DNA from 2 places in the Shewanella spartinae genome. Region 1 is predicted to be linked to the other one. Evidence: riboswitches for the same ligand, from Rfam matches in the RefSeq annotation. Region 1 holds a riboswitch; the other holds the start of a gene.
What was found. Region 1 has a riboswitch for lysine ahead of lysC (lysine-sensitive aspartokinase 3). Riboswitches for the same ligand answer to the same signal wherever they lie in the genome.
Positions count from the first base shown of each region.

Region 2: another riboswitch for lysine. It lies ahead of K0I31_RS13460 (Na+/H+ antiporter NhaC family protein); the one in region 1 lies ahead of lysC (lysine-sensitive aspartokinase 3).

Region 1 covers NZ_CP080418.1:881,915-896,712, reverse strand. The annotation lists gene K0I31_RS03985 (S8 family serine peptidase) at 1-3,652, shown strand, start outside; gene K0I31_RS03980 (succinylglutamate desuccinylase/aspartoacylase family protein) at 3,772-4,878, opposite strand; gene lysC (lysine-sensitive aspartokinase 3) at 4,875-6,233, opposite strand; lysine riboswitch at 6,363-6,539, opposite strand; gene K0I31_RS03970 (DUF3293 domain-containing protein) at 6,643-7,074, opposite strand; gene arcA (two-component system response regulator ArcA) at 7,652-8,371, shown strand; gene K0I31_RS03960 (S9 family peptidase) at 8,868-11,120, opposite strand; gene K0I31_RS03955 (class 1 fructose-bisphosphatase) at 11,327-12,316, shown strand; gene K0I31_RS03950 (DUF2157 domain-containing protein) at 12,399-13,427, opposite strand; gene K0I31_RS03945 (hypothetical protein) at 13,493-13,837, opposite strand; gene recJ (single-stranded-DNA-specific exonuclease RecJ) at 14,394-14,798, opposite strand, start outside.
Region 2 covers NZ_CP080418.1:3,067,428-3,082,225, forward strand. The annotation lists gene K0I31_RS13420 (hydroxymethylglutaryl-CoA lyase) at 1-362, shown strand, start outside; gene K0I31_RS13425 (CoA transferase subunit A) at 409-1,110, shown strand; gene K0I31_RS13430 (3-oxoacid CoA-transferase subunit B) at 1,123-1,779, shown strand; gene K0I31_RS13435 (methyl-accepting chemotaxis protein) at 1,888-3,462, opposite strand; gene K0I31_RS13440 (transporter substrate-binding domain-containing protein) at 3,850-4,653, shown strand; gene K0I31_RS13445 (thymidine kinase) at 4,835-5,413, opposite strand; gene K0I31_RS13450 (multiheme c-type cytochrome) at 6,314-8,344, shown strand; gene K0I31_RS13455 (M3 family metallopeptidase) at 8,530-10,674, shown strand; gene K0I31_RS13460 (Na+/H+ antiporter NhaC family protein) at 10,780-12,345, opposite strand; lysine riboswitch at 12,424-12,640, opposite strand; gene K0I31_RS13465 (electron transfer flavoprotein subunit alpha/FixB family protein) at 12,789-13,712, opposite strand; gene K0I31_RS13470 (electron transfer flavoprotein subunit beta/FixA family protein) at 13,713-14,462, opposite strand; gene K0I31_RS13475 (H-NS histone family protein) at 14,775-14,798, shown strand, end outside.

The sequences.
Region 1 (14,798 bases):
CCAAGGCGGCATCGAGTCAATGGCGGCCACAGCCCCTAAGAAAGGCCAAAAAGTTAACGTACAGTCTGCGCCAGCTCAAAGCTACGCCAGTTTCCTAGCCAAAGAGCAGTCACAATTTGTGAGTGAACTGGCGAAGAAAGTACCTAACGCCAAAGTTGAGCAAAGCTTCAAGACCCTATTCAATGGTGTGACTATTGTTGGTCAAGGTCTGAGCATCGAGCAGCTAGCGGCCATGCCAAACGTTAAGTCTGTCTACCCTGAGACTATGTACGAAGCTAACATGGACTCATCTCACGACGTCATTAACACTGAAGCGATGTGGGAAGCGGTTTCTGGCATGGAAAACGCCGGTAAAGACATTCGTGTAGCGGTAATTGATACAGGTATTCGCCCAGAAAACCCAATGTTTGCTGGCGAAGGTTTCACAAAACCAGCCGAAGGAATGCCAAGCGACGACTACTGTTCGACAGTAGATGCAAGCTTCTGTAACGACAAACTAATCGTTGCCCGTTGGTCACAACCTACTTTTGAAGTGTGTGCCGACGAGCATATGAGCCCACTGGGTTACGGTGGTCACGGCTCTCACGTTGCCGGTACCTCTGTAGGTAACAAAGTCACCACTACCTACGAAGGTGTTGAAGTTGAACTATCTGGTGTTGCACCTGCAGCCTACCTGATGGTTTATAAGGCACTATTTACTAAGACTGACTGTGCACGCGGCAGCGGCTCTAACATCATGCTGATGGAAGCAATGGAGCACGCCGTAAACGATGGTGCAGATGTTATCAACAACTCTTGGGGTGGCGGCGCTGGTGGCGACCCAGCCAACAGCCCATACAAGGCTATGTATGAAGCTGCTGAAGCGGCTGGCGTAGTCGTTGTTACCGCTGCAGGTAACGATGGTAACGGCCCACAAACTATCGGTTGTCCAGCCTGTATCGAATCAGGTATTACCGTTGCTAACACTACTACTGGTCGTTTCTTTGCTAACACCCTAACCGTTGATGGTGAAGAGATTCTTGCACTGCAGGGCAACAATGGCCTGCTAGAGGCAGATATCACTGCACCTATCATCGCTGCAGCTAACATTGACGCAGAGAACACCCTTGGCTGTACGCCATTTGCTGCCGACTCTTTCAAAGACGGTATCGCCCTGATCTCTCGCGGTTCATGTTCATTCGCAACCAAGGCTGAAAATGCCGAGGCTGCGGGCGCGAAAGCTATGGTCGTTTACAACAGCGTACCAGGCGCTCCAATCTCTATGTTCATGCCAGATTCAACACTGCCAGCAGTGATGGTTTCTGACGCCGACGGCGCAGCTATCCTTGAAGATCTGGGTGATGACACCACAGGTACTATCGCGGCTGAAGTGACTCGTATCGTTAACAGCAAGTTTGCCGATATCCTGAACCAGTCTAGCTCTCGTGGTCCTAACGGTAACCAAAACATTCTGAAGCCAGATCTTGCTGCGCCAGGTACCTCTATCCTGTCGGCAACTTCTCCTGATGAAGATGGTACTGACTTTACCACTATGTCTGGTACCAGTATGGCGAGCCCACACGTTGCAGGTGCTGCTGCACTGATGAGCCAGCTACACCCTGATTGGTCAGCAAATGACATCAAGACAGCGCTAACTTCTACTGCTCACATGGCAGGCGTACTCGATGATGATGCGGCGACTCCTGCCGATCCATTTGCAATGGGCGCGGGTCGTATGGATCTAGATGCTGCGGCTAAAGCAGTACTGACCTTCGACAAGCCTTCAATTGCTTCTGACTCTTGTGTCGGTCCTTGTACTTTCACTCGTACCGTATACAACAAGAGTGACGAGAAGACCTCTTGGGAGCTTTCAGCTTCTTCTGACAGCGCAGGTATCAGCGTATCGCCTTCATCACTGGAACTGGAAGCTGGCGAATCAGCAACCTTCACTGTGACTGTTGATTCAACCTTCAGCGAATACGGTGCTTGGATCTTCGGTAACGTCATGATCAAGAGCGCATCTCACCAAGACGCTCACCTACCAGTTGCTATCCTGGCTAAAGAATCAAGTGATTCTTCACTGATCTCTACCATGGCAACCAAGGCTGATCTGACAGCTGCTGAAGATATGCCAATCAAAGCCGTTGTAAACAACACAGTATTTGAAAACACTGTAACTGTTACCGCTATGGCACCAGAAGGCACTAAACTTACTTCTGCCGATGACGTTGAAGTTACGCTAAACGGCGCAACGCAAAACGGTTTCGAAGTTGATGAAGCGCTTGGTCGCATCACCTGGGTAGGTCAACTGGATCTGCCACAGATTAAGTCTGCCAAAGGTACTGGCGCTAGCCCAAGTATCTTCGACCTAGACCTGGCCTATGTACCAGCTTGTGCTGATGGTTGTGATGAGAAATCATTCACCTTCAACCTACCTGAGTTCAAGTACAACGGTGCAACTTACACCCAGCTAACCATCTCTGATAACGGTATCGCAATCGTTGGTGGCGGTTCAGCATCTGGTACTTGGAACAACAAGGAACTGCCAGATAGCGCGAATCCAAACAACATCCTGGCACCGTTCTGGAGTGACTACGACCTGAGCGACGGCACTGTCGGCGACACGGGTGGCGGACAGCTAGGTATCCAGGTTGTTTCTGCTGGTGGTAACGAGTGGATTGTTGTCGAGTGGAAAGATGCCCAGCTATATGCTGACGCCTCTGGCAACAAGTACAGCTTCAGCCTTTGGATCCAAACTGGTGACGTAGAAGATATTTGGTTCAACTACCTAGATATCCCTAACATGCCAAGCAATGTCACTATCGGTGCAGAAAACATCAGCGGTAGCGTAGGTACAACCTTCCACTACAACGGACAAGGTGGCACTGTCACTACTGACGATTATGTTGCACTGCAAGCGACCTCTTCAGGCAGCGTAGAGATCGACTATCTGGCGACGCCAACTAGCTTCAACCCAGGTCAAACAGACAACTTCTCTGTTGACGAAGAAGCGACCTTGGAAGCAAACGTGTTAGAAAACGACACTGTTAGCCAGAAAGTAGCTCGCGTCTCTGTAACTGGTGACGGCATGACAGCTAACGCACAACGCATCATCGATGTTGCGCCAGCTGGTGCACTAGGTGAAGCAACACTGGTTGACGAGCCTGCACACGGTGAAGTGACTCTAGAGAAAGATGGTTCTATTACCTATACACCAGAAGATGATTTCTTCGGTAAAGACTCATTCACTTACACCTCTAAGGATGCCGAAGGCAACCTGAACGCAGCGACCACTGTTAATGTTATGGTTAACAACATCAACGATGCACCTACCGTGGCTCCTACAGGTATGACAAGTACCGAAGGCTTCGTGGTAACCGCTAAGGCCAATGGCAAAGACGTTGATGGTGACAGCCTGACCTACACTTGGACACAGACTGCAGGTACACCTGTTACCTTCAACAACGGTGGCGCAGAAATTAAGTTTACTGCTCCAGCAGGTAACAACACCCTGACCTTCTCTGTCGTTGCCAGCGATGGTGAGCTAGAGAGTGAAGCGGGTACGGCGACTATCACAGTTAACGCCAAGGAAGAGAAATCTTCAGGTGGTGGTTCACTGGGTTGGTTCGCTCTGCTGATGCTACCATTTGCCGCGCTACGTCGTCGCAAGTAAGCAGATAGCTTGAACAGAAAAAGGGAGCCACTTGGCTCCCTTTTTTATTGATAACGCGAAAGGCGACTAAACCAAGCACTGAACGATGAAGTACAAATCCACCAGGCTAAAAGCCAAACCTAAAGCGCAAACACCTTAGTCATCACCTTATAGAGCTCTGTGCCTTGATACACTGACGCCGAGGCAAAATGTAGTACGGGCACACAGTCCACCGGCAAACTCAGAGGCACTATCGCATCCTCCTCACCATATCTGTCGACACGCAAGATGTTAGCGAGCGGTTCACCGACCATGAGCGGCTGCCCCACCTTAGCCTTGTACTCCACCAAACCGCCTTGCGGCGCATGATACTTCTTATAGTCTTTCAGGTAACAGGCGTAGCGTGGCATCTCTGCTGGCTCAACCCGTTCACTTATCACGCCGCGCTTGCTCAGATAGGCCATGATCCCTTCGACATCCACCAGGGCATCTGCCAGGTCGACATTCTCCTGACTACCAAGCTCCAGGGTAAAGGCCGATACGGGCACCTCAATCTCGCGCCCCTGAGTGGCCAGGTATTCGCTCAGCTGCCACCAAGGGCAGAAGATAGACTCATCCATGGCCCCGCCAAACTCATTGGGGATCAGCAGGGTATAGGGAATAGAGAAATACTTGGCAGCATCTTGGTCATACTCGGGGCAATAGAGGTGCTTGCACGACTTAGGGCCGGTATGCAGATCCAGCACGATATCCGCCTCATGGCCCATCTGCTGCAGGCTCACCGCCAGACGATGGCCCGTAGTGATCCCCCATGGCTCATGCAGACGGCTATAGCAACGCTCGACCAGCAAGGCCCTGAAATGGGCGATCAGCTCGGCATCGTTCAGGTGTTTATGGCCCTGATACCAGCTAGCAATATCCAGCTTATGGTCGAGATATTCGCGGTTCCAGTTTACCCCTGTTATGGGGTCGAACCGGCCCAGGGTAAACTCGCCACTCTTCTGATTAATTCCCAGAGGATTGGCCAGGGGCACCAAGGTGATCTTGCCGCGCAGCTCACAGCCTTCTAGGGCCTGCATCAGCTGATAGATCACCGCATTGCCCTGCACCTCGGCGCCGTGGACGTTAGCCTGAATATAGACGCTAGGCCCGGTCAGCACCTCAGGGGCAAACTCAAACAGATTCAGCTCGAGATCTTGACCCGTGGCGAGCTCGCCAATCTTTAGCGTAGAACGACCCGGCTTCATAGTGACCCTTCAAACAAGTTTTGATGCAGGGCGCTGACGACCTGAGCCGCCTCAGACTCGGCCACCAGGACACATAAGTTATGTGGGCTGGCGCCCTGACAGATCATGCGCACATTGTGGGGCTCTAACACCTCGAACACGCGGCGACATACACCCGACGTGGTGGCAATCTTATTGCCCACTATCGCCACCAGCGCCAGGCCATCTTCGACCCGCACGCGGCAATGCTGCGACAGCTCCTGCAGTAAGGCCTCGCTCAGCAGGCTGTTTCCGGCAGAATCTGAACCCGTCTTATCTAACGTCAAAGAGACGTTTACCTCTGAGGTGGTGATTAAGTCCACACTGATCTTGTGGCGCGCCAAGGTGGCGAAGGTCTCGGCCAGGAAGCCTTGAGCGTGAAGCATCTGCAGGCTATGCAAATTGAGTAGCGTCTGGTCGCGTCGCACCGCCACGGCGCGATAGATAGGCTCGTCGTTCACCTGATGACGTATCCAAGTGCCGCCAAGTTCAGGAGCCTTGCTAGAGCCGACAAACACCTGAATCTTGTGTCTGACCGCAGGCAAAATGGTTGCCGGGTGCAGCACCTTGGCACCGAAGGTGGCCATCTCGGCCGCCTCGTTGAAACTTATTTCAGGGATAGGACGCGCATTCGGCGCGAGGCGTGGATCTGTGGTGAAGATCCCCGGCACATCTGTCCAGATCTCAACCGCAGACGCATCCAGCGCCTCGGCAAGTAGGGCCGCCGAATAGTCACTGCCCCCACGGCCTAACGTGGTGGTGGCTCCCTGTTCATCGGCGCCGATAAAACCTTGGGTCACGATTCGTTGCTCACTAAGCAGGGGCAACAGATGCTCTGTGCAAAGCTGCTTAACCGCTTCTATCTGCGGCTCGGCGCGACCGAAATGACTGTCGGTGCGCATCACCTGACGCACATCGAAGGCACTCGCCCGCTCGCCCTTCTCTCTCAGCACGGCAGCAAACAAGACAGATGAGCACTGCTCACCCTGGGCAAGCAGTTCGTCTGTGGTCGCCTTATTGCGGTTTTGGGAGAGCGACTCGCTCAGGCTGGCAATCTTACTTAAGATGGCATCGAGACGGGCGGCCACATCATGGGGCTGACCCAACTCGTCGAGGATCTTGTATTGAATCGAGGCGATCGCCTTGAGCAGCTGCTGACGACGCTCAAAGTCCACATGCTCCTGAGTCAGCTCCACCAGCAGATTGGTCACACCGCTCGAGGCGCTGACGACCACCACGCGGGTTTCAGGATTGGCCAATACGATATCGGCGCAGCGGTTCATCGCCTCATAATCGGCAACCGAGGTACCACCAAACTTAGCAACAACAATAGACATTAGCGCACCTCAACCCAAGTAGCTGACGATGACACAAAAGAAATAGATAACATTGAATACGCTCCGAACTTACTTCGTTCGAAGAGCCTGGTGCAAAGATGACGCACCCCAAGACGGGAAACAGCGATTGCCACCAGAAGCTCTCCACCAAAAAACAGGTGACAATCGATGGGATTCAGCCCAGTCGACCGATAAATAGATGAAACCAAACATCTCTTTACCTCGGCGTTAATCTCCCTCATAAACCGTCAACGGAGTTTGGACTCCTCGGGCTTACTACCTAGTTAACGCTCCTCTTCTGTATCACTAACCTTAAGGTCAGGATGCAAGAAAACTATCAAATAACCGAATAAAAAGTCAACGATATTTTAGCTTGTCTTGATGAAAGCCTCTCAAGTTCCCCCGCCTGCTAGCGGCTGATGTCGGGCAGCTCGCTAACCAGACAGACCCGGGCAGAAAACTTGCCCAGGGTGAGCTCGTCATACTCCACCAGACAAGGCACCAGTTGCAGCTCGTCCTCATCGACAAAATAGATGGCGTTTTGATTAAACACCTTGCCAAGATCTACGGCTGCGGCCTTATCGATAGACACGGCCCAGCTCTTCTCCATATGACCTCTGTCACTGGAGGCGCCGATCAGGGCACGATAAGGATATTGGAGACGTTGAATATGACGTTGAAGCTGTTTGTCGAGGAGACGGTTTTGCGAGGGAGAAAGGTGTTGGCCTTTAGGATTATGAGCGGTAATGATTGCAAATGATAACGAAGGAGAGAAAGGTTGCGTAAGTAAGAACTGCGTTTGCTGATAGCATTGCCAAAGGTGTTCGCTTGCTGTGCTCATCACTAAAATATTCCTAAATTAGATTCCGTCGATTATAGCAAAATTCCTCCGCCTTCCTAGAGGTGTGAGACAGGTCACTTTATTAAATTTTATTAATACCATTAAAATCAGAATCTTACGTACGCAAATGTGATTTACATCAAATCTCAAAGGAATTTTGTTAACATTTCATTTGTTAACAAATGACTAAAACGAGTACAATAAGTTCGTTGATTCACTTCCACTCATCTCACGATGAAATACTTTTTGTTACATCTTGTCGACGACAAGGTCATCAAAAGTTAGTCAATTTCCTGTATAAAATGTGAGCTTAGGCTGATTTAGCATTTAAACTTGAAAATATTACATAGTTAACGGAACTATTCCCAACTATTGTTAATCGAAGTGAGTAACAGTTCGCGTGTCTTTTGAAAGAGATACGTATACTTTACTAATCATGAAGTGTGTTGCTGTACCAATTGGGTTTGATAAAAGCACTACGTGAGTTCGGTAATTGTCGCGAAGACAGATAGGGCGCAGCAGCACCAACTAGCGCTCATGGTTAGAACAGTTTTAAACAAATATTAGGTAAATAAATATGCAAAACCCGCACATTCTGATCGTTGAAGATGAAGCCGTTACCCGGAACACGCTAAGAAGTATTTTCGAGGCTGAAGGATATGTGGTAACTGAAGCCAATGACGGCGCAGAGATGCATAAAGCCATGCAGGAAAATAAGATCAATCTTGTGGTTATGGATATCAACCTACCAGGTAAGAATGGTCTGCTACTTGCGCGTGAACTTCGTGAAATCAATAACATCGGCCTTATCTTCCTTACCGGCCGTGACAACGAAGTTGACAAGATCTTGGGTCTGGAAATTGGTGCCGATGACTATATCACCAAGCCATTTAACCCACGCGAACTGACTATCCGTGCACGTAACCTGCTGACTCGCGTCAACAGCACCGGCGGCGAAACCGAAGAAAAGAGTGCCGTAGAATTCTACCGCTTCAACGGTTGGAGCCTAGAGATCAACAGCCGTTCACTGGTGAGCCCACAAGGCGAGTCGTACAAGCTGCCCCGCAGTGAGTTCCGCGCCATGCTGCACTTCGTTGAGAACCCAGGCAAGATCCTGACCCGTGCCGACCTGCTGATGAAGATGACTGGCCGTGAGCTTAAGCCACACGACCGTACCGTGGACGTGACCATTCGTCGAATCCGTAAACACTTCGAAAGCTTGCCTGATACGCCAGAGATCATCGCCACCATCCACGGCGAAGGCTATCGTTTCTGCGGTAACTTAGAAGAAGCATAAATCACATCCAGCTAGCGCAAATGTGATTCGATTAAAAAGCCAGTCTAACGACTGGCTTTTTTGTACATGGACTGTACTTATCCCCGGAGCCCATGGATGGAAAGACTTGGTATTTGCATCTACAGACTTTATCGCACTCACCTAATTAACATCATCACGCTGCATTGCTTTGAATCGCCTGCCCGGCGATGGATGTGCAAACACAATTTTAGCACGCCGTACTTCCATCCTTGGAGGCTCCGCGACGACGTCCTGTCGTCAAGGGCCAAAATCGTGTTTACACTGGTATCTTCTATCTCTTCGATTTCGCTTCTTTTGATAGGTGCACAAAGGTTCTAAAACTAGGCTAACTAAGATTAGTTAGGTTTATTCATACCTTATTAAAATTAATTCAAAACCAACTCATCTGCCTTCAAGACTGCTATTCCCACAAAAAGCCCTGCTGCTTTCGATAAGCAACAGGGCTTTTGTTTTGCTAAGGCCTAGCGCCGATAACTTAGTGCTTCAGCTGCCTATCGAAGAAGTCGGCCAGTGAGCGATAGAGGTGAGTGCGCACCTTCTCGCCGCGCATCGAGTGCTTAGAGCCGGGGTAATCTATCATCTGGAACAGCTTGCCCTCGTCCTGCAGCGCCTTGTAGACACGGGTGCTGTTCTCAAACAACACGTTGTCATCGGCCATGCCGTGATACATGAGCAGGCCAGACTGATAACCTTTGACGTACGGCAGTACGCTAGAGGCCTCATAGCCTTCGGCATTGGTCGCCGGGTGCGACAGGTAACGCTCTGTGTAGTGGCTATCATATAGAGACCAGTCGGTCACGGGGGCACCCGAGATAGCCGCCTTGAAGTAGTCCGGCGCCTTAAACAGGCTCATCAGCGCCATGTAGCCGCCATAGCTATGGCCATAGATAGCGATATTCTTGCCATCGACATAGCTCAGGCTACGCAGGTAGTCGACACCGGCCTTTTGGTCATTCACCTCAGCCTCGCCCAGATGCTTGTAGATCACCTGCTCAAACTTAGTACCACGATGGGCCGAGCCGCGGTTATCCAGCTGGAATACGATGAAGCCCTGCTGCAGCAGATACTGGGTAAAGTAGTCGTGCTCGCTCCAGCTGTTAACCACCAGCTGAGCATGGGGACCACCGTAGACACGCACCACCACAGGGTACCGCTTAGTGGCGTCAAACTGCGTCGGCTTAAACAGGCGATATTGCAGCGCCTGACCGTCTTCGGCCTTTATCTGTCCAAACTCAGGCAGCTGCCACTGACCAAAATAGGGATAAAGGGGATGGCTCTTGTCCACCTTGTTCTGCTCGACCCAGGCCAGGCGTTTGCCCTGCTCGTCATGAAGGCTGATCTGCGGCGGCTGCGACAAGCTGTTAAAGTAATCCAGGTAGATCGCCTGATTGTCGGCAAATACCGGTGCGTGCATGCCACTACGCTTGCTCAGCTGTTCTATCTTGCCGCCCTTAAGCGGTACGCGAAACAGGTGCTGCTCGACCACACTCGCCTTGCGGCCGGTGAAATAAACCCAACCCGCCTGCTCATCCACATGCACCAGCTCGTCCACCGCCCAATCGCCTTTAGTCAACCGCTTAAGCAGTCGTCCCTGCTGATCGAACAGATACAGATGGTTAAAGCCGTCACGCTCCGATGCCCACAACATCTGCGGTGATTTTTTGAGGAAATATAGGTCGTTATTCAGGTTCACCCAGGCGTCACTCTCCTCGCGGATCATGGTCATGGGCGCATCTTGACTGCGAAGATCTAAGATCCGCAGATCCAGTCTGTGCTGATCTCGGCTCTGCCACTGAAACGACAGCTGCAGGCTATCAGGCAACCACTTCACTCTCGGCAGATAGATATCCTTCTCCTCACCCAGATCGACCCAGCGTACCTGCTTATTGGCCAGAGTCACCACACCTAGGGTGATGGCCACGTTATTCTTGCCGGCATAGGGGTAGCGCTGCTCGGTTAGCTTGATTCCATCGGGATAGATCTCGTTGCGAGTCACCAGCTCGACACCCGACTCATCGATACGGGTAAAGGCGATGGCCGACTCATCCGGCGCCCACCAGTAACCCGTCATTCTGTCCATCTCCTCCTGGGCGACAAACTCTGCCATGCCGTTCTTAATAGCGCCGCCACCGTCTGTGGTCATGGCAGTCAGCTTCTGAGTGCGCAGATCGAAGACATAGAGATTTTGATCACGGACGAAAGAGACATAGTGGCCTTTAGGCGACAGCTTGGCGTCTGTGGTAAAACCCTCCCCTACAGGCAGTGGCGTCACCTTGTTATCGCCCAGCGAGTAGTAATAGAGGGCGCCCGATGCCGGGATCAGCAGCGCCTGGCTATCATCCGCCCAAAAATATTCCATGATCCCCTGACCATAGATGCGTTGACGCTCGCGCCGCGCCTTCTCCTCATCGGACAGCTCACCGCTCTTTAACTTGTCGGCGTCCAGCAGCAGACTCTGTTTACCAGTCGCCACCTCCATCTGCCAGAGATCGTAGAAGTGTTGATCCTCTGCCCGACCAGCCAGATAGGTCACACGCTTACCGTCGGGCGACAGCTTTAAGCCCCTGGGGCTACTGCCCGCCAGTGCGGGAGAGGCGTAGAGCCTTTCTATCGTGAGAGGTTCATTGCCGCCGACAGGCTGCGCAAGTTGGGGTTGTGACGCACTTACCGCGTGAGATAGAAACATAGGCACCGCCATCAAGGCTGAACTTATCCATTTTTTAGTCATTATTATGTCCTGGATAGAAAACAGGTATAGGTCAAATTGCAGGCTAGCATTGTGCCCTAAAGTGACGCAAAACAAAAACCGCGATCCAGACGGGCTAAATTGCCGCTGAAAAAATGATTCATCTGGGGTAGAATCGCCCGCATAACAAGATAAACAAGATCTGATCTCCAGTGCGAGCCTAGCTCCCATTTGTCATAGGAAATAACATGCAAACTCTGGCACAACACCTTAGTTCTCAAGGAATTCAAGCCCCGCTGGCCCAGCTGTTAACCACGCTGGCCGATACCTCTAAAGCCATCAGTCACGCGGTGCGTCACGGCGCCCTCGCCGGCGTATTGGGCGCCACAGAACAGGAAAACGTTCAGGGCGAAACCCAGAAGAAGCTCGACGTGATCACCAATGACATGCTTAAAGAGGCGCTCACGGCCGACAGCACGGTACGAGGCCTGGCCTCAGAAGAGGAAGATCATATCGTCGAGGTGGGTCAGAGTGGCGACTTCCTGGTCTGTTTCGACCCACTGGATGGCTCGTCAAACATCGACATCAACTCGCTGGTGGGCACCATCTTCTCGGTACTGCCGGCTCCAAGCGGTGAGCTGAGCGAGCAGAGCTTCCTACAGCCCGGCCGTCAACAGGTCGCCGCCGGTTACGTGCTGTATGGTCCATCGACCATGCTGGCCCTCACCACAGGCCAAGGGGTGCAGCTGTTTACCCTCAACCCAGAGACCAACGAGTACCTGCTGACCAACGAAGCCATGTCCATCAGTAAGGATACCAGCGAATTTGCCATCAACATGTCTAACCAGCGTTTCTGGGAAGCGCCGATGCAGACCTATATTGCCGATCTGCTGCTTGGCAAGATAGGGCCGCGCGAAAAGTCATTCAACATGCGCTGGATCGCTGCCATGGTTGGCGACGTGCACCGCGTACTGTCACGCGGCGGCCTGTTCACCTACCCGGCCGACAACAAGAACCCAGAGAAGCCATACAAGTTACGCCTGATGTACGAGGCAAACCCTATGTCTTTCCTAGTTGAACAGGCTGGCGGCAAGGCCTCTACCGGTTATGAAACCATCATGGACATTCAGCCAAGCGAGATCCACCAGCGCGTCGCTGTGATCTTAGGCTCGGCCAACGAAGTCGATGCCTGCCTGGAATACCATGGCCAGGACTACAGCGAAGAGCCAAGCCTGTAAGCTAGTCTGCTGCTTTAATAAGTAAAAAGTCGCCAATTGGCGACTTTTTTATTGCCTCATGGCAAGCATGTAAAAAGCCAATTCACGACTTCGATTCCAGCAATGCCCTAAGTGGCGCCGGCAGTAATGCTCTCGATTTTTCGGTAATGGCTTTTTCATGCTTCTGCCAGAGCACACCGAGATAAACCACCCCGAGCCCGATAAACGATAATGCGATCGGGAACAGCCAGTTATCCTTAAAGACGTCGTAAGCCAAGTAACTGAGATAGCCGCAACTGCCAAGGGCACCAAACACCACAAACACTCTTCGAACTAACAGCGCGCCAACCCCAATCATCAACAGGTTAATGCAGAAATAGATGAACTTTGATAGTTCACTGTCAGAGTGCTGGAAAGATAAACCACACCAAAAAGCGATGACCCCAAATATGTAAATCCAAAAGCCATAGTCAGCCTTATGGTGAGACCTGATATCGACCCAAAAGGCGAGCCCTATCATTAACAGGCCTAAATACATTGAGACTAAGGACCTAAGCTCCCATGTTATATCATCACCCGAGATCACCACAGTCATGTCCATCGTCATATACCAGAGGGTGACCGCGATAGGCATGATTAAAAAGGGATATTTATATCGCCACGCGGTGATGACGCCGACGACGAGTGTACCCAGTTCCATGTATAACCAATGCCATTTTATGACTCTGTGATAATCCCTGTAGGCACTCTCATCTGGCCATACACCTAACCATTGTTGCAGGCCATAAATCGCTAGAGGGGTTAGACAGACGACAAAGGTGGCACAAATGCCAGCGGGAATAATGAGGCCTCTTGCTGAAAACCTGTTGGTCAGGGTTAAACCAACAGCCGCATAGAGCATCGAGATAAACAAAATACCTGCGCCGCCGAAGGACTCCCACCCTAAGTTCATGAAAAGTGTCATTGCGCCGATGGCGATAAGCCCACCCAAGTAATAGAGCACATGGGTAAAGGTAAATTTGGGATTGGCACTAGGCTGAGCGGCTAAGAACTGATAGAGGGCTTCAGCTTGCTGAGCTGAAATGATATTTTCCCGCGTCGCAGCATCTAACTGCTTCTTACTGACATCCATGTTTACTCCCTGACATTAATTTTTGTCGAACACTGTGGCTACAGTGATATTGCGATAATCACTTGTTATCTTTGCCTTTCTCGATTGAGCTTATCGACAAGAGCACGCAATTTTGTCAACTTAAGCTCGGTAAGCAGCACGACGACAAACAGCCACAGGCCTCCAGCAATAAAAACGGAACTAATAAAGCTGCCACTCTGGTGTTGATATCCATAAAGCCCGAACATAAGGGCCAAAGAAGCAGATAACGACTTGCCCCAATCGTTGCTGCCAAGCTTATACTCGTCCTTCGCAATATCCTTGGTAACCGTGACAGGGTTAGCGAGACCATCGAGCTTCACAATGGCTTTGCTATCCTTTTGACGAACGTTGAACCCTTCACTCTCTAGTACTTCAACAACGCTTTGCATAATTTAAGGTCTCCTTTCCTTATCGATGTGAATATCAGTATTTGATGATAGCGCCCTCTCGCAGCAGCACCTTCTGTGCATCTTTGCATCTCTACGCTCCACACCAGATTATCACAATTTAAGCATCATCTTGATACGCTGCCGCTTCGATAGGTAAAGCGGCTAGCAGGGGGAATTCACTTGCCCACAAAAACTGAGCCGCCTTCAAACCGCAGTAGCACCAATAAGTCGATCTAAGAGGCGTTGAATACTGAGTTTAAATATTGCGAAGAGGAGCGAAATCAGGATCGAATGTTCGCGACATGTTGCTCCATTCCCTCATCATACGAGAGCACCGCCAAATCGAAAATATGTTAGATAAGATGATGTAGATACGTCGTTCTCTCACATCCTTGTGATCACGACATTCGTACTTCCATATAGCGACCCCGCGGGGCAGGCGTTAGGTAACAGCTAAGTTATAGCCTTTCAGAAGAGCCTTAACAATCACGCCGTCAGATGCTTTTTCAAAAAATACTGGCCGTCGACAAAGCAATCCTAAACCTTAATACCAAGGCTACTTAGGTTCGATCTGCTCCACCATTAGCTGCAGGCTCTCGTTGCCGCGAAACTCATTGATATCCAGCTTGTAGGCGACTTCGGCGTATTGGATGGTGGCATCGGGCCAGGTGGTGAGATCCACGTTGAAGGCGATGGCATCCACCATGGTCTGGCCGCATTCGCTCTCGAGCACGAGTTTGAGGTGACGCTCGCCCACGATCCGCTGCTGCAGGATACGAAACACGCCGTCGAATATCGGCTCGGGGAAGTTCTGCCCCCAGGGGCCCGCACTGCGAAGCTCCCTGGCCAGTGCCATGTTAAGCTGAGCCGGGCTTAGTTCGCCGTCGCTGACGATCTCGCCGGTCAGCTGTTCGGGCGCAAGCAGTTCGCGCACCGCCTCATCATAGGCCTTGGCGAAACG
Region 2 (14,798 bases), 2.2 Mb from region 1:
CCATAGGCGTTGGCACCCCCTTAAATGCCCGTAGAATGGTGGAAGCGGTCGCGCGAAGGGTGCCGGTGGAGAAACTGGCGCTACACTTTCATGACACCTATGGTCAGGCATTAGCCAATATTCTTGCCTGCCTGGAGACTGGCGTCAGCGTCATCGACAGCTCGGTGGCCGGCCTGGGTGGCTGCCCTTATGCCAAAGGCGCATCGGGTAACCTGGCCACGGAAGATCTGGTCTATATGCTCCACGGCATGGGAATAGAGACAGGTGTGGATCTTAACGCCCTGATCACCGCGGGCAACAACATCAGCCAGGCGCTTGGCAGAGTCAGCGGTGCCAAGGTCGCACGCGCGCTAACAGAATAATAGGGTTGGGCTCAGGCCCGACTCACGCTCAAAGGAGATAATGATAATGGCAGGACTCAATAAGCTGGTCGCCAGCTATGAAGAAGCATTGGAAGGTCTGACAGACAACATGACCGTCATGGTCGGTGGTTTCGGCCTCTGCGGTATTCCCGAAGGCTTGATCGCCCAGATGGTCAAGAGTGGTGCCAAGGGGCTCACCGCCATCTCGAATAACGCCGGGGTAGACGATTTTGGCCTGGGGCTGCTGCTCAAGAGCCGCCAGATCAGCACCATGATCGCCTCCTATGTGGGCGAAAACGCCACCTTCGAGCAGCAGATGCTCTCGGGTGAACTCAACGTGATCCTCACGCCGCAAGGCACGCTAGCCGAGAAGATCCGCGCCGGCGGCGCCGGTATCCCCGCCTTCTTCACCGCGACGGGTTACGGCACCCCAGTGGCCGAAGGCAAGGAAACCCGTGAGATCGATGGTCGTCACTATGTGCTGGAACCTGCGCTGACCGCAGACTTCGCCCTGGTGCGCGCCTGGAAGGCCGATACCATGGGTAACCTGGTGTTTCGCAAGACGGCGGCTAACTTCAACCCTATGATGGCCACGGCCGGTAAGATCACTGTGGTCGAAGCCGAGCATATCGTCGAGCCGGGCGAGCTGGATCCCGACCATATCCATACACCAGGCATCTATGTGGATCGCCTGATCCAAGGTACGTTCGAGAAGCGTATCGAGCAGCGCACAGTGAAGAGCAAATAGGGAGGAGACACCATGGCTTTATCGAGAGAACAACTGGCACAGCGTGTTTCCCAGGAGCTACAGGATGGTTTTTATGTCAACCTGGGCATTGGCATCCCGACGCTGGTCGCCAACTATATTCCCGAAGGCATGCAGGTGATGCTGCAGTCGGAAAACGGCCTGCTCGGCATGGGTGAATTCCCCACCGAAGAGACCATAGACGCCGATTTGATCAACGCGGGTAAGCAGACGGTCACCGCCGTCCCCGGCGCCTCCTTCTTCTCCTCGGCCGAGAGCTTCGCCATGATCCGCGGTGGTCATGTGGATCTCACCGTGCTGGGCGCCTTCGAGGTGGACGTAGAGGGCTCAATCGCCTCCTGGATGATCCCCGGCAAGCTGATCAAAGGCATGGGCGGCGCCATGGATCTGGTGGCCGGTGCCGACAATATTATCGTCACCATGATGCACGCCGATAAGCACGGCAACTCTAAGCTACTGCCTAAGTGTGAGCTGCCGCTGACCGGCTATGGCTGCATCAAGCGCGTGCTGACTGACCTTGCCTTCCTGGAGATCAAAGATGGCGCCTTCCACCTGCTGGAACGTGCCCCAGGCGTGAGCGTCGAGGAGATCGTAGAGAAGACCGCCGGCAAGCTTATCGTGCCTGAGCATGTACCTGAGATGCAGCTCTAATCCCTAGGCTTTAAGCCTCAAAAGAGAATCCTCAAAAGAAAAGCCCAGAGTGAACTCTGGGCTTTTTTATTACCGAAAACTAACGCTTAGGCATTCCCTAGGCATTGGTTAGGCATTGGCGCGGTGCACCGCCTGACGCCAGAACTGACGCGCTAGCTGGCGTGACTCCATCGACTTGAGTGAGCTGCGCTCGCCAAGCTGCCTATCGGCCTGGGACTGGGCAAAGCCTTCGCTGGCCAGCTCGCTGATCGCCTGCAGCGAATCACTGATATCTACCGCTGCCAATCCCTGCTCCTGCATGGCATCGGCGCTCAGCTCCGTCATCTGATTGATCTTATCGATACGGGTCACCAGCTCGGCAAACACGGCCTCGGCCTGCTTCACCAGCTGCACCGCCTGGGTCGCCTGACGCTGACCCGCGGTCAGTGTGTTCGCCGCATTAGCCGTGCTCTGCTGGAACTTGGCGATGATGGCATCGATCTGACTGGTGGAATCTGCAGTGCGCGCCGATAGCTGGCGCACCTCGTCCGCTACCACGGCGAAGCCCCGACCCGACTCACCGGCCCGCGCCGCCTCGATGGCGGCGTTAAGCGCCAGTAGGTTGGTCTGCTCGGCAATCTTAGTGATCACCTCAAGCACCTGATTGATGGCCACGCTGTCATGCTCTATCTCGCTGACCACCTGGGCAAAGTTGCCCACCTCTTTGTGTAGCTCATCTATGCTGGCCACCACAGCATCGAGCTGCTCATAGCCCTGCAGCACAGCCGCCTGGCTGGCCTCCACATCCGCCGAGACCTGCTTAAGCTGTTGACCCAGCTCGTTAAAGCTGGCGGTCAGCTCCTCCACCGCCGCCGCGGCCTGGGCCGTCTGTTGATTCTGACCATCAGCGCGATCCGCCGTGGCCGTAATAGAGCCGAGCAGGGCATCGCTGTCCCTGGCGATGACGCTTGAGGCATCTGTCATCCGCCCTACCACCCCGGCGATCTCCGCCGTGGTGAACTCCATGGCAAATTGAATGTTGCCCAGCTCATCCCGCCGCCCGGCATAGATGTGTCTGGCCACTGGGTCTGACACGATAGCGAGCGCATGGTCATTCAGCGCCCGCAGCGGTGTTAGGAGGAGCCTCATGCCGATCGCCAACAGAGGCGCGCAGATCAGTGCCAACCAGGGGGAGATGTTACTCAGGCCAATGGCCAATATAAGGCAAAGAAGAGCAAACAGGGTCAGCTTGCCGCCATAACTGAGCTTGGCATCCTTGATCTCGCTGCGCTGCTCTGACTTATTCAGGCTCTGATAGATATCGCTGGCACGCTCCACCTGGGCCTGACTCGCCCGGCGGCGCACCGATTGATACTCCTTGACCTGACCATTCTCCATCACGGGCGCCACATAGGCATTGACCCAGTAGTAGGAGCCATCTTTACAGCGATTCTTCACCACCCCCAGCCAGGATTGCTTCTGCGCCAGGCGCTGCCACAAGATGGCAAAGGCGGCCTTGGGCATGTCGGGATGGCGCACTATGTTGTGGGGCTGCCTGACCAGCTCCTCCTCGGAAAACCCACAGATACGGCAAAAATCCTCATTGGCATAGCCGATATTGCCCTTGAGATCCGTCGTGGACAGCAGAATATCATCGTCGGTCAGCACGACCTCGTTGTCTATCACGGGTTGATTGTTTCGCATTGCATTTTAGTTAGTTATCCAAGCGGTGACTGAATTTTGACGCCTGACAATTCATTGGCAATTGATCTAAAGCAATGTTTCTGTATCAAGAAAGGTTACAACTGTTGATTTTTTGAGCCAGATCTCATAGGAGCTATCTTTCAACAGCTACTAATTAAGGCGTTAATAATAAAGATTATTTCCACCTAATTCGTTGAATTTATGACCACAAAATACCTTGTAACAGCTTTTGTTTGCTATTTACGTCTAATCCACACTATTATCATGGCCTTTAGCGACGACGCGCCTGCCAGGGTGGCCCATAGCGCGTTCGCCATCAAGATGACAAAACCAACTAAACTAAAGCCGTATGAGTGAAATGATGAAATTTGCAGGCCACCTCAACTGATGCGCTATTTTGCCTACAAGACGCAGCTCCTTGTCGCCCTCCTCCTCTTTTTGAGCCTGCCGGCGCCGGCGCAGAATACCCCAGCGGCGCGCTGCGGCGTGGCCACAGGATTTCCCCCCTATCAGTTTTCCTCAGGCGGTGAGACCACAGGCTTCGATGCCGACGTGGCCAGGCTGATCTTCAAGCGTCTTGGCATGCCGTTTCAGTTTCGGCAGCAGGCCTGGGATCTGGTGTTCAACGAACTCAGGTTTGGTGATATTGAGCTGATCGCCGGTATGGAGATCAACGCCCTCAGGACCAAGTTTTTCGACTTCACCCGGCCTTACTACTATCGATATGACGTGATCTTCATTCTCGAAGACAATCAGCAGATCACTAAGCTGGAAGATCTTCATAACCAGTTTGTCAGCGGCGATCGCCACTCTTACATAGAGACCCACTGGAAGGAGCTGGGCACACTGTACGATTTTCGCATCATTGCCACTCCGAGCAAGGAGAGGTCGATGCAGCTGTTAAAAGAGGGCAAGATCCAGGCGGCCATAATGCCCAAGGCAGTCGGCCTCTACCTGGCGCAGCAGATGGGGATACAAGTTAAGATACTGGACAACCCGGACCCGGGCTCGCCGGTGGCTTTCGCCGTCAAACGCGGTAATCATCAACTGCTGACACAGATCGATGAGGCGCTGGAGGCGCTGATCAGCGAAGGCGAGATACAACGCCTCTATGAGAAATGGTTTCCCGAACATCCCCAGCGCCATGACGAGAAAGCCGACGAGGTGAAGGGCTCGCCACTCACCTCATAAATCTATTCACCTCATAAACCTTTTCACCTCTTAAACCTATTCACCTAATGCTCTGACACACCCCATAATCCCATTCGGCGGTTAGCGTCGCTGACAACCAGAGCATATTTAAAACACTAGGCCATTAAAAAAGCCACCCCAAGTGGTGGCTTCTTTAGCGGTGCGATCACCATGGCGGGCATTAATCCCACAGGAATTCGCGGAAATGCTTACGGCAGACTGACTCGTAACTCTCGTTGCCGCCGATGGCCACCTGTTCACCCTCTTTCATCGGACGGCCTTCGCCGTCGAGTCTCACCACCATGTTGGCCTTGCGACCACAGTGACATATGGTCTTGAGTTCCACCAGCTTATCGGCCCAGGCTAACAGGTACTGGCTGCCACTAAACAGCTCACCCTGGAAATCTGTCTTCAGGCCATAACAGAGCACGGGAATATCCATCACATCGACCACATAGGTCAGCTGTCTCACCTGCTCCTTGCTGAGAAACTGCGACTCATCGATCAAGATGCAGTGCAGGGTCTGTGCCTGACAGGCAGTTTTGACCATCTCGATCAGGTTATCGTCGCTGGCAAACACCTGAGCATCTGTCTCGATACCGATACGAGACGCCACCTTCCCCACGCCGTAGCGGTCATCGATCGACGCCGTCATGACCAAGGTATTCATGCCACGCTCGCGATAGTTATAGGAAGATTGAAGCAGTGAGGTAGATTTGCCGGCGTTCATTGCCGAATAGTAAAAATAGAGCTGTGCCAAAGCGAGTAGTCCCCTGATTATTGTTATCGAGCGATTCTATCACCATCTTGCGCCAATTAGCAGCGCCAAAGGCCTTAGCATTGGGCGATGCCGCACATTATCATGCTTTCCCCTCGCTTTATCCTTGACGGTTAACAAGCTCGAAGCAAAGCCATAGACAAAAGAGTGGAAGGGCAAAGGATAGTTGGAAGGTGAAAGCTTAGAAGACAGACACTCGCCAATAGCCAGCCACTAAGCCTAAAAGGCGAAAAGGCGAAAAGGCGAAAGTGATTAGAGAGTAACAGGAAAACAAGACAGAGGAATAGGCAAGCTAGAGGCCTATTCCCTCGCTTGCTCGGCAATAGACTCGCTTGCCGCCCCTCTTGACCCTCAGCTCCTAGCCCTTAGCTAGTGGCTTTTGGCGCTTCGTCCTTCCCTATGGTTTTTCGACATTCCCTTTGCCCACTCAGTTGTTCCCTCAAATGTTCCTCCTAATGTCCCAACTAATGTCCCTTCAGGTGTCCCTTCAAATATCCCCAAAGGGCCTTTAACTATGCCCCAGGCCAAGATGTTACAAAAATGCAAACCCAAGCTTAATTTAACCTTAATTTAAACTTAACAAACCTTAATCAAGTTATTGATTTTAAATAAATTTAACAAAAATGAGATCTACCTCCAAAGAGATACACCTTCCTGTGAATTGGGTCAAATAACCAACAGGGATTTAACAATACACTCATTTTCGAATCGATAGCTTTCGCATCCATTTTCTTTATCGATAGATGCATTAGCGTCGGTTTAAATAATAAATATAACCAGTATCCAAAAGGCTCGGGGTATGTGTTGAGACGAATGCCCTCCCCTGCAAGCAGTCGCCCTAAGGCATCACATCTGGCACTTTGGATCGAACGGAGATGAATGATGAAATTATTCACATCGAAAAGACTCGCCTACCTGGTCGCCGCCGTGCTGACCGGTGCGCTAGTAGGATGCAGTGGAGATGACGGTAAAGATGGTAAAGATGGGGTTGATGGTCAACCCGGCGCACCAGGCGAATCTTGGAAACCGCCGGTAGCTACCAGCTCTCTGGAGAGCTTCGTTAAGGTGATCGACTACACCTTGGGCGAAGGCACCATCAGCTTCGAATTCGAACTTACCAATGAAAACGAAGAGCTGGTCAACGGCCTGATGAACGCCGAAGGTAAAGTCGCCGCACTGACCGACAAAGGCTTTATCAACAACCGTAACGAAAGCCCAATCAACGAAGTGGAAGACAATGTCCACATCGGTGGCGCGGTAACCATGAGCACAGAGGGCGCGACACTGACCGCTCTGGGTGACGGCCACTACCGCTTCGATGCCCCTATGCCTGGGGTCAACGCCGGTACCGAAGGGATCGTCTGGCTACGTGTTGGCGGTAACAGCGAGTCGGGTATCGCCCGCTCAAATGAGATAGTGGTCAACAAGCCAGAAGGCGCCTTCTCGACCACCACGGAAGCCTGTTTCTCCTGTCACGTCGACTACTCGACCAGCCCTAATCGCCACTCAAGCTATGTGTCTCAAGGCATGGACGGCGAAGTCACCTTCGTCGAGGGCTGTATGGCCTGTCACGGTTCGGTGAGCCGTAATGTGGTGAATGAACAAGGCTTCTCAGTTGGCGGCTACGCCAGAAACACCCTCTCTAAGATAGGTCACATCAACCACCAGGAATTTGAGACCGGCTTTAGCGCCTTGAACTGTAGTTCTTGTCACAGCGAGCCAACCGTCAACGTCAACGTCGCCGGCCCAGGCTGTATCGACTGTCATGACACTGGCGGCATCCCAGGCGATATCGTTCTCGGCAATGGCTCAGATCTGCGTAAGCTACACGAAGCCAAGAGCGCCATCACCTCTAACCAAGCGCTCAAAGATAGCTACAAGGTGACGGGCACGGCGCCAGCCTGGTTCCCAGACTCAGGTGCTGCGGGTCAATGGTGTACCACACTGTCGCTGTTTAAGGTCGATGCCGAAGGCAAGGAAACCTTAGTCGACCTACATGAACTGTTTGATGATACCCAGACAATTCATAACCCTGACAAGCCAATTAACTATGTGGGCTCATACCTGCACGGTGTGTATAACGACAGCGTGATTGGCCGTGTTACAGGTGCCTATGATTACAGCTATGACGCAGAGGGTCGCAAGACCATGTGTTTTGCGCAAGATGCTGGCCACGGAAATCCACATGTCGTCGGCTCAACGCCGGATCTAACGGCTTGGGCTGATGCAGGCTTGATGGCCTCACTACGTGTCAGCTTCACCGCCAAAGACTACATGGGCGCCGAATCTGACGTGGTGACTATCCACGGCTACACTGATGTGGCATCACAAGCCGATGGCGCTGTGACAGCCTACGAGCGTCGTCACAACGTCGGCAGCGAGTCTTGCACCACCTGTCACAACAGCGAAGCCAACTTCCACAAGAATGGTAACTTCGCCGAAGGTGGTCTGGGCTGTGTGGCCTGTCACAACAATGGTCAGGATCGCCGCGCCGGCAACTCTTCACCAGGATTCGGTCCTATGGTGCACAGCATGCACTGGGGTGTGGGCAGCAAGAGCCTGGATGAGAATGGCAAGGAAGTGTCTAACTCTGCCAGCGTGATCGCACCGCAGACCGGCTGTGTGGCCTGTCACGACAGCGGTGTGGTTGACCTGAAAGCCGTACCAAATCAGTTCATCAAAGCACGTGCCTATGGTGTAAGCAACAAGATGGCCAGCCCAATCACGGCCAACTGTTACGCCTGCCATAACGATGACAGCGCGCTGAACCACATGATGCAAAACGGCGGTACCACCACGGAAGATGTACCTGCTACCGAGTGGTACAAGCTCAGCACCACCGAGTCCTGTGCAACCTGTCACGCCGAAGGCAGCAGTTTTGGTATCGAAAATTACCATAACTTTACCCGCTAACGCCTGAGGTGACAGCAAGGTAATTAAACACTATCCCTAGTTCCAACCAAAGGAGCCCTTCGCCAGGCTCCTTTTTTCTTGGCCCCAGTGGCCATTTTCAGCCTGAGTTAATTTACAAAAGCTACATTAACGCCAAACTCGCCCACATAAAAATAACAATCGCAAATCTAAGGAAGTTGTACTAGATGAAATTGAATCTTATCGCCTTTGCCGTCGTCGGCGCCTTATCGACCACACTGCTCCTCAGTGGTTGTCAATCAAGCAGCTCTACCACACAGGCCACCGCCAGCATCGAGACGCAAAACCCGCTGATGCAACCAAGCCCCCTGCAATATCAGGCCCCAGATTTTAGCCAGATCAAGGATGAGCATTTTAAGAGCGCCCTAGAGCAAGGCATCAATGAGCATTATGCCCAGGTGCTGACCATTGCCGACAACAGCGAACCCGCCACCTTTGCCAACACTATCGTGGCACTGGAGACCAGCGGCGAGCTGCTGACCCGCGCCTCCAAGGTGTTCTATAACCTAACAGGGTCAAACAGCAACCCAGCGCTGCGTAAGCTTCAGGGCGAGATGGCGCCTAAGATGGCCGCCCACTCGGACAACATCCACCTCAACGGCAAGCTATTTGCCCGCATCGATAGCCTGTATCAGAGCCGAAACACCTTAGGGCTGACCGCCGAAGAGGTGCGCCTCATCGAGATCTACCACCAACGCTTCGTCATGGCCGGTGCCAAGCTAACCGAGGCGCAAAAAGCGCAGATACGTCTGCTTAACGAAGAGCAATCTAAGCTTACCAATGAGTTTGGTCAGCGTCTGCTGAGACTCACCAAGGAGATCGCCGTCGTGATCGACAGAGTCGATGAGCTAAAGGGACTGTCAGACAGCGAGATCCGCGCCGCCAAGGCCGATGCCAGTGCCGCTGGCCATGAAGGCAAGTATCTCATCAATATCACCAATACCACCCGCCAACCTATCCTGGCCAAGCTTGAAAACCGTGAGCTGCGCCAGAAGGTGTGGCAGGCCTCATCGACTCGCGGCATGAGCGGTGAGAATGAGACTGCCTCACTGGTTGCCCGCCTAGCACAGCTTCGCGCCGAACGCGCCCAATTACTGGGTTACAAGAGCTGGGCCGACTACCGCCTGACGCCGCAGATGGCCAAGACCCCAGATGCCGTCTACCAGATGTTCGGCTCTATGGTGCCCGCCGTGGTGGCCAACACCCAGAAGGAAGCCGATGATATCCAGGCGATGATCGACAAGACTGGTGGCAACTTCACCCTGGCGCCATGGGACTGGGCGTTTTATGCCGAGAAGGTACGTAAAGACAAGTTCGACCTGGACGGCGCCGCCATCAAGCCCTATTTCGAGTTCAACCGCGTGCTGCAAGATGGCGTCTTTTTCACCCTGGAGCGTCTCTATGGTGTGACCCTCAAGCCGCGCCCCGACTTGCCTGTCTACCATGAAGATGTGAAGGCCTACGAGATGTTTGACGCCGACGGCAGCTCGATGGCGATCTTCTACGCCGACTACTTTGCCCGCGAAGGCAAGCGCGGCGGCGCCTGGATGAGCTCCTTCGTGACTCAGTCTAAGCTGCTAAACCAGAAGCCTGTGGTGGTCAACGTGATGAACATCAAGAAGGCGCCAGAGGGTGAGCCGACCTTCGTCAGCTACGACGAAGTGACCACCATGTTCCACGAGATGGGCCATGGCACCCACGGCATGTTCTCTAAGGTGACCTACCCTAGCCTGTCGGGCACGGCCGTGTCCCGCGACTTTGTGGAGTTCCCCTCGACCTTCGAAGAAGATTGGGCGGCCCACCCCGAGGTGCTGGCCAACTACGCCAAGCACTATGAGACAGGCGAGGTGATCCCCGCTGAGCTGCTACAGAAACTGCTGAAATCACGCAGCTTTAACCAAGGCTTCGACACCTTGGAATATATGGCGGCGGCCCTGGTGGATCTCGAGTGGCACTCACTGAGCGCCGACACTCCGATGCAGGATGTGGCCGAGTTCGAAGCCAAGGCACTTAAGAAACACGGCATCAATATCGCCGCCGTGCCGCCACGCTACAAGTCGACCTACTTCGCCCACGCCTTCCCGGGTGGCTATTCGGCCAGCTACTACGCCTACATGTGGAGTGAGATCCTGGCGGCCGACGCCTTCGCCTATGTGCAGACCCAGGGCGGCCTCAACCGCGAAATAGGTATGAAGTATCGCAAGACCATCCGCGAGGTGGGTAACAGCGTGCCGCCGATGGAAGCCTACAAGGCCTTCCGTGGTCAGGCACCGACCACTGATGCCCTGCTTCAGCGCCGTGGCCTCAACTAATTCCCGCCTCAACTCACTCCCCAGTAATGGGGAGTCACCCATAAAAAATGCCACTCGATGAGCGGCATTTTTATATCAATTGAACCTTGATTTGGCGTAGCTGAATTAAGCCGGGCGATTGGCCTTATGGCGCAGCACCAAAACGCTCACGACAAACAGCGTACTACAGGCCGCCAGACCGGCCCCCACAGATTCGGTAAAGCCCAGCACGGTATAACCCACCAAACTGATCCCCGCCACGATAAGGGCATAGGGCAGCTGAGTCAGCACATGGTCTATGTGGTGACAGTTGGCACCGGTAGAGGACAAGATGGTGGTATCCGAGATAGGCGAGCAGTGATCGCCAAACACGGCGCCCGCCAGCACAGAGGCCAGCATAGGCAACATCATGTTGGTATGGGTGCCCATGGCCATGTCGGCGGCGATTGGCAGCATGATGCCGAAGGTGCCCCAGCTGGTGCCAGTGGAGAAGGCGGTCAGGCCCGCCAGCACGAACAGTACGGCTGGCAGCAGCGCGAAGGGAATATTACCCGTCGCCAGGCTGGCCATATATTTACCCGTCTCCATCTGGCCTATCACACCTGCGATGGTCCAGGCGAACAGCAGAATATAGATGGCGGGCAGCATAGAGCGGGCACCGGCAATTACGCCTTTAAGAATAAGCGCCTTATCCAGTCCCTGACTGACCACCAATACCAAGGTCGCAGCCAGGCCAACCACGGCGCCGAAGAAGAGCGATGAGGCAACGTCTGTCTTCTCGAAGGCACCAATGACACTAAAGGGCAGGTTCTCCGCCGCAAGGGCATCGGCACCGCTAGCTATCATGAAGTAGATGGTGGCAAACACCAGCACAGTAATAGGCAGGAACAGGCCTAAGATCTTGCCTGAATCGGCCTCGGGCAGGTCGCTGTTAGCTCCTGGCGGCAGGCCCTTGGCCTCGTCATACAGATTGCCCTTCTGGGCATTGAGCTCATGCTGGCGCATGGGTCCCACATCCAGCCCCATGAAGGCTACGCAAAGCAGCAACACCAGGGCGAAGATGGCATAGAAGTTCATCGGGATCATCTGGATAAACACGCTCAGATGACCGCTGTCGGTGAAACCGTGGGCGGTGAGTATGCCGCCGATCAGCGCGATGATGTAGGCGCCCCAGCTAGAGACGGGCGAGATCACACAGATAGGCGCGGCAGTTGAGTCCAGCAGGTAAGCCAGTTTGCTGCGCGAAATATAGTATCTGTCGGTGAGGGGTCTGGCGACACTGCCCACCACCAGACTATTGAAGTAATCATCGATAAAGACCACGCAGCCCAGGAACATGGTAAGCAGCTTGGCATCACGCTTGTTGCGAATATGCTGGCGCGCCCAATCGGCAAAGGCCTTGGCGGCGCCGCTGACGGTGATCAGGGCGGTGATCATCCCAAGTAGAATCAAGAAGCCCAGCAGATAAACGTTCCAGCTGTTTAGGGCGCCATCATCCCAAAACAGGCCCACCACCTGCTGTCCCAAGTATTGACCCATATCCAACGGTGAAAAGTCGGCAATTAACAGTGCCCCCAGGAGGATCCCCACACCGAGTGAGAGCAGGACGCGGCGGGTAAAGATCGCCAGCAGAATCGCTACCACGGGCGGCAGCAAAGAAAGTGCCGAATCGGCATAACTCAAAGTTGTCATTGTAAAATTTTGTCTTCGTTAAAATACGAATGGAGGGCAACTGAACTGGTGGGATATAGCATGAGATATTACACCTGTCCTATCAGTAGCGCTCCATAGTGATACCCATTCTCGGTATACCTTCCACTTATCAATCCAGATAAGAAGCACTATGGCAGTGCTGCCTCTATTCGATGACAGCCCCAGCGGCAAGCCTTGATCAACTCCACCACTTCGGCACCAAATCCTTTCATATTCGCTTAACGGCATCACCCTAACGAATACTACTGATATTTAATGCACCTCTACGTCTCAGGACGCCTGCCAATGTCACTATCGGCAAACGTGAGGCACATAAAAACACAAGCGGCTTTAAGGACGCTACCTCAAAGCCGCTCCATGTGATCTATATCACACTAAATTTTAGATGAACACCAAAGTGCTCACCAAGCATTTACATTTTATTAAAGAAGTTCGAGTAGCTTAGGCACTGCCTCGAACAGATCCGCTTCCAGACCATAGTCGGCTACCTGGAAGATAGGCGCCTCTGGATCTTTGTTGATCGCCACGATCACCTTAGAATCTTTCATCCCCGCAAGGTGCTGGATGGCACCCGAGATACCCACGGCGATATAGAGATCCGGCGCGACAATCTTACCCGTCTGACCAACCTGTAGATCGTTCGGCACGTAACCGGCATCGACCGCGGCGCGCGATGCACCCAGTGCCCCGCCCAGCTTATCGGCTAACTGCTCGAGAATCGCGAAATTCTCGGCGCTGCCCATGGCGCGGCCACCTGAAACCACCACAGAGGCGGCGCCTAGATCTGGACGCTCTGACACTGACAGTGTCTGAGTTACAAACTCAACATCGCCGCTGTATTCGTTGTCCAGGGTCTGCACCGAGGCGCTACCGTCCTGGGCTACCGCATCGAAGGCGCTGGCACGAACCGTCATCACCTTGATGTTGTCAAGGCTCTGAACCGTCGCCATGGCGCTACCGGCATAGATAGGACGCACGAAGGTGTCTTCGCTCACCACTTCGACCACTTCAGAAAGCTGCGCCACATCCAGAAGCGCCGCCACACGAGGCAGCACATCTTTACCTACGCTTGAAGCCGCAGCCAGGATGTGTTGATACTCGCTGGCCACTGAGACGATCAGCTGTGACAGGTTTTCGGCGATGGCGTTGGCATAAACGCCGCTATCGGCAACCAGTACCTGACGTACACCGGCAAGCTGCTTGGCGCTTTCGGCCGCGGCGCCACAGTTATGACCGGCTACCAGCACATCGACTTCGCTGCCGATAGCCTGGGCACAAGCCACAACCTTGGCGGTATCGAGTTTTAAAGTCGCATTATCATGTTCTGCTATTACTAGAATCGCCATTTAGATCACCTTCGCTTCATTCTTTAGCTTTTCCACCAGCTCCTCAACAGAAGCCACCATAATACCCGCTTGACGCTCGGCAGGCGGTGTCACCTTGAGCACCTTCTGGTGCTGTTTCAGGGTCACGCCCAGGCTGTCTACCGTCACGGTATCGAGCGGCTTACGTTTCGCCTTCATGATGTTAGGTAATTTGGCATAGCGAGGCTCATTCAGACGCAGGTCTGTGGTGACAATCGCAGGCAGTGGCATCTTAAGGGTCTGCAGGCCGCCGTCGATTTCACGGGTCACCACAAGTTGTTCGCCCTCAACCTTCACCTCAGAGGCAAAGGTAGCCTGAGGCAGTCCAGCCAACGCCGCCAGCATCTGGCCAGTCTGGTTATTGTCGCCATCGATTGATTGCTTACCCAGCATGATCAGCTGAGCCTGTTCATTGGCTTGAATCGCATTAAGGATCTTTGCAATAGAAAGCGGCGCAAGCTCTTCGTCGGTTTCAACATGAATACCGCGGTCGGCGCCCAGCGCCATCGCCGTACGTAGCTGCTCTTGCGACGCCTTAGGCCCTATGGTTGCTACCACAATCTCGGTCGCAATACCTGCTTCTTTCAAACGTACCGCTTCTTCTACAGCAATCTCACAAAATGGGTTAATGGCCATCTTCAGATTTGCGGTATCGACATTTGTATTGTCAGCGTTAACCCTGACCTTCACATTAGCATCGACGACGCGTTTAACTGGCACCAATACTTTCATAAGGCTTCCTTCTTACGTCTTTATTCTGGATAACAAATAGTGCATAGCGAAACTATCACCAACTTATGCCACTTTACGTGCTGTTGACGTTAACGTCAACAGGAAGTCATCAGCATCTTTGTATCAGATCAAAAACAGCGTGTTTAGTGGGAAGTGAAGGGTCAAAAAGGGGCGAAAATAGAAAAGCTGAAATAAAATTTACATTAAAGCGTCAAATATTCATTTAATTCGTTTGATAAAACCTTTTTTAGTTTCTATTATTAGCCCTGTAATCCTATTTACTATTTTATTTTTAAGCAGGACATAATTAATATGAGCGAATTTCTAGATATATTG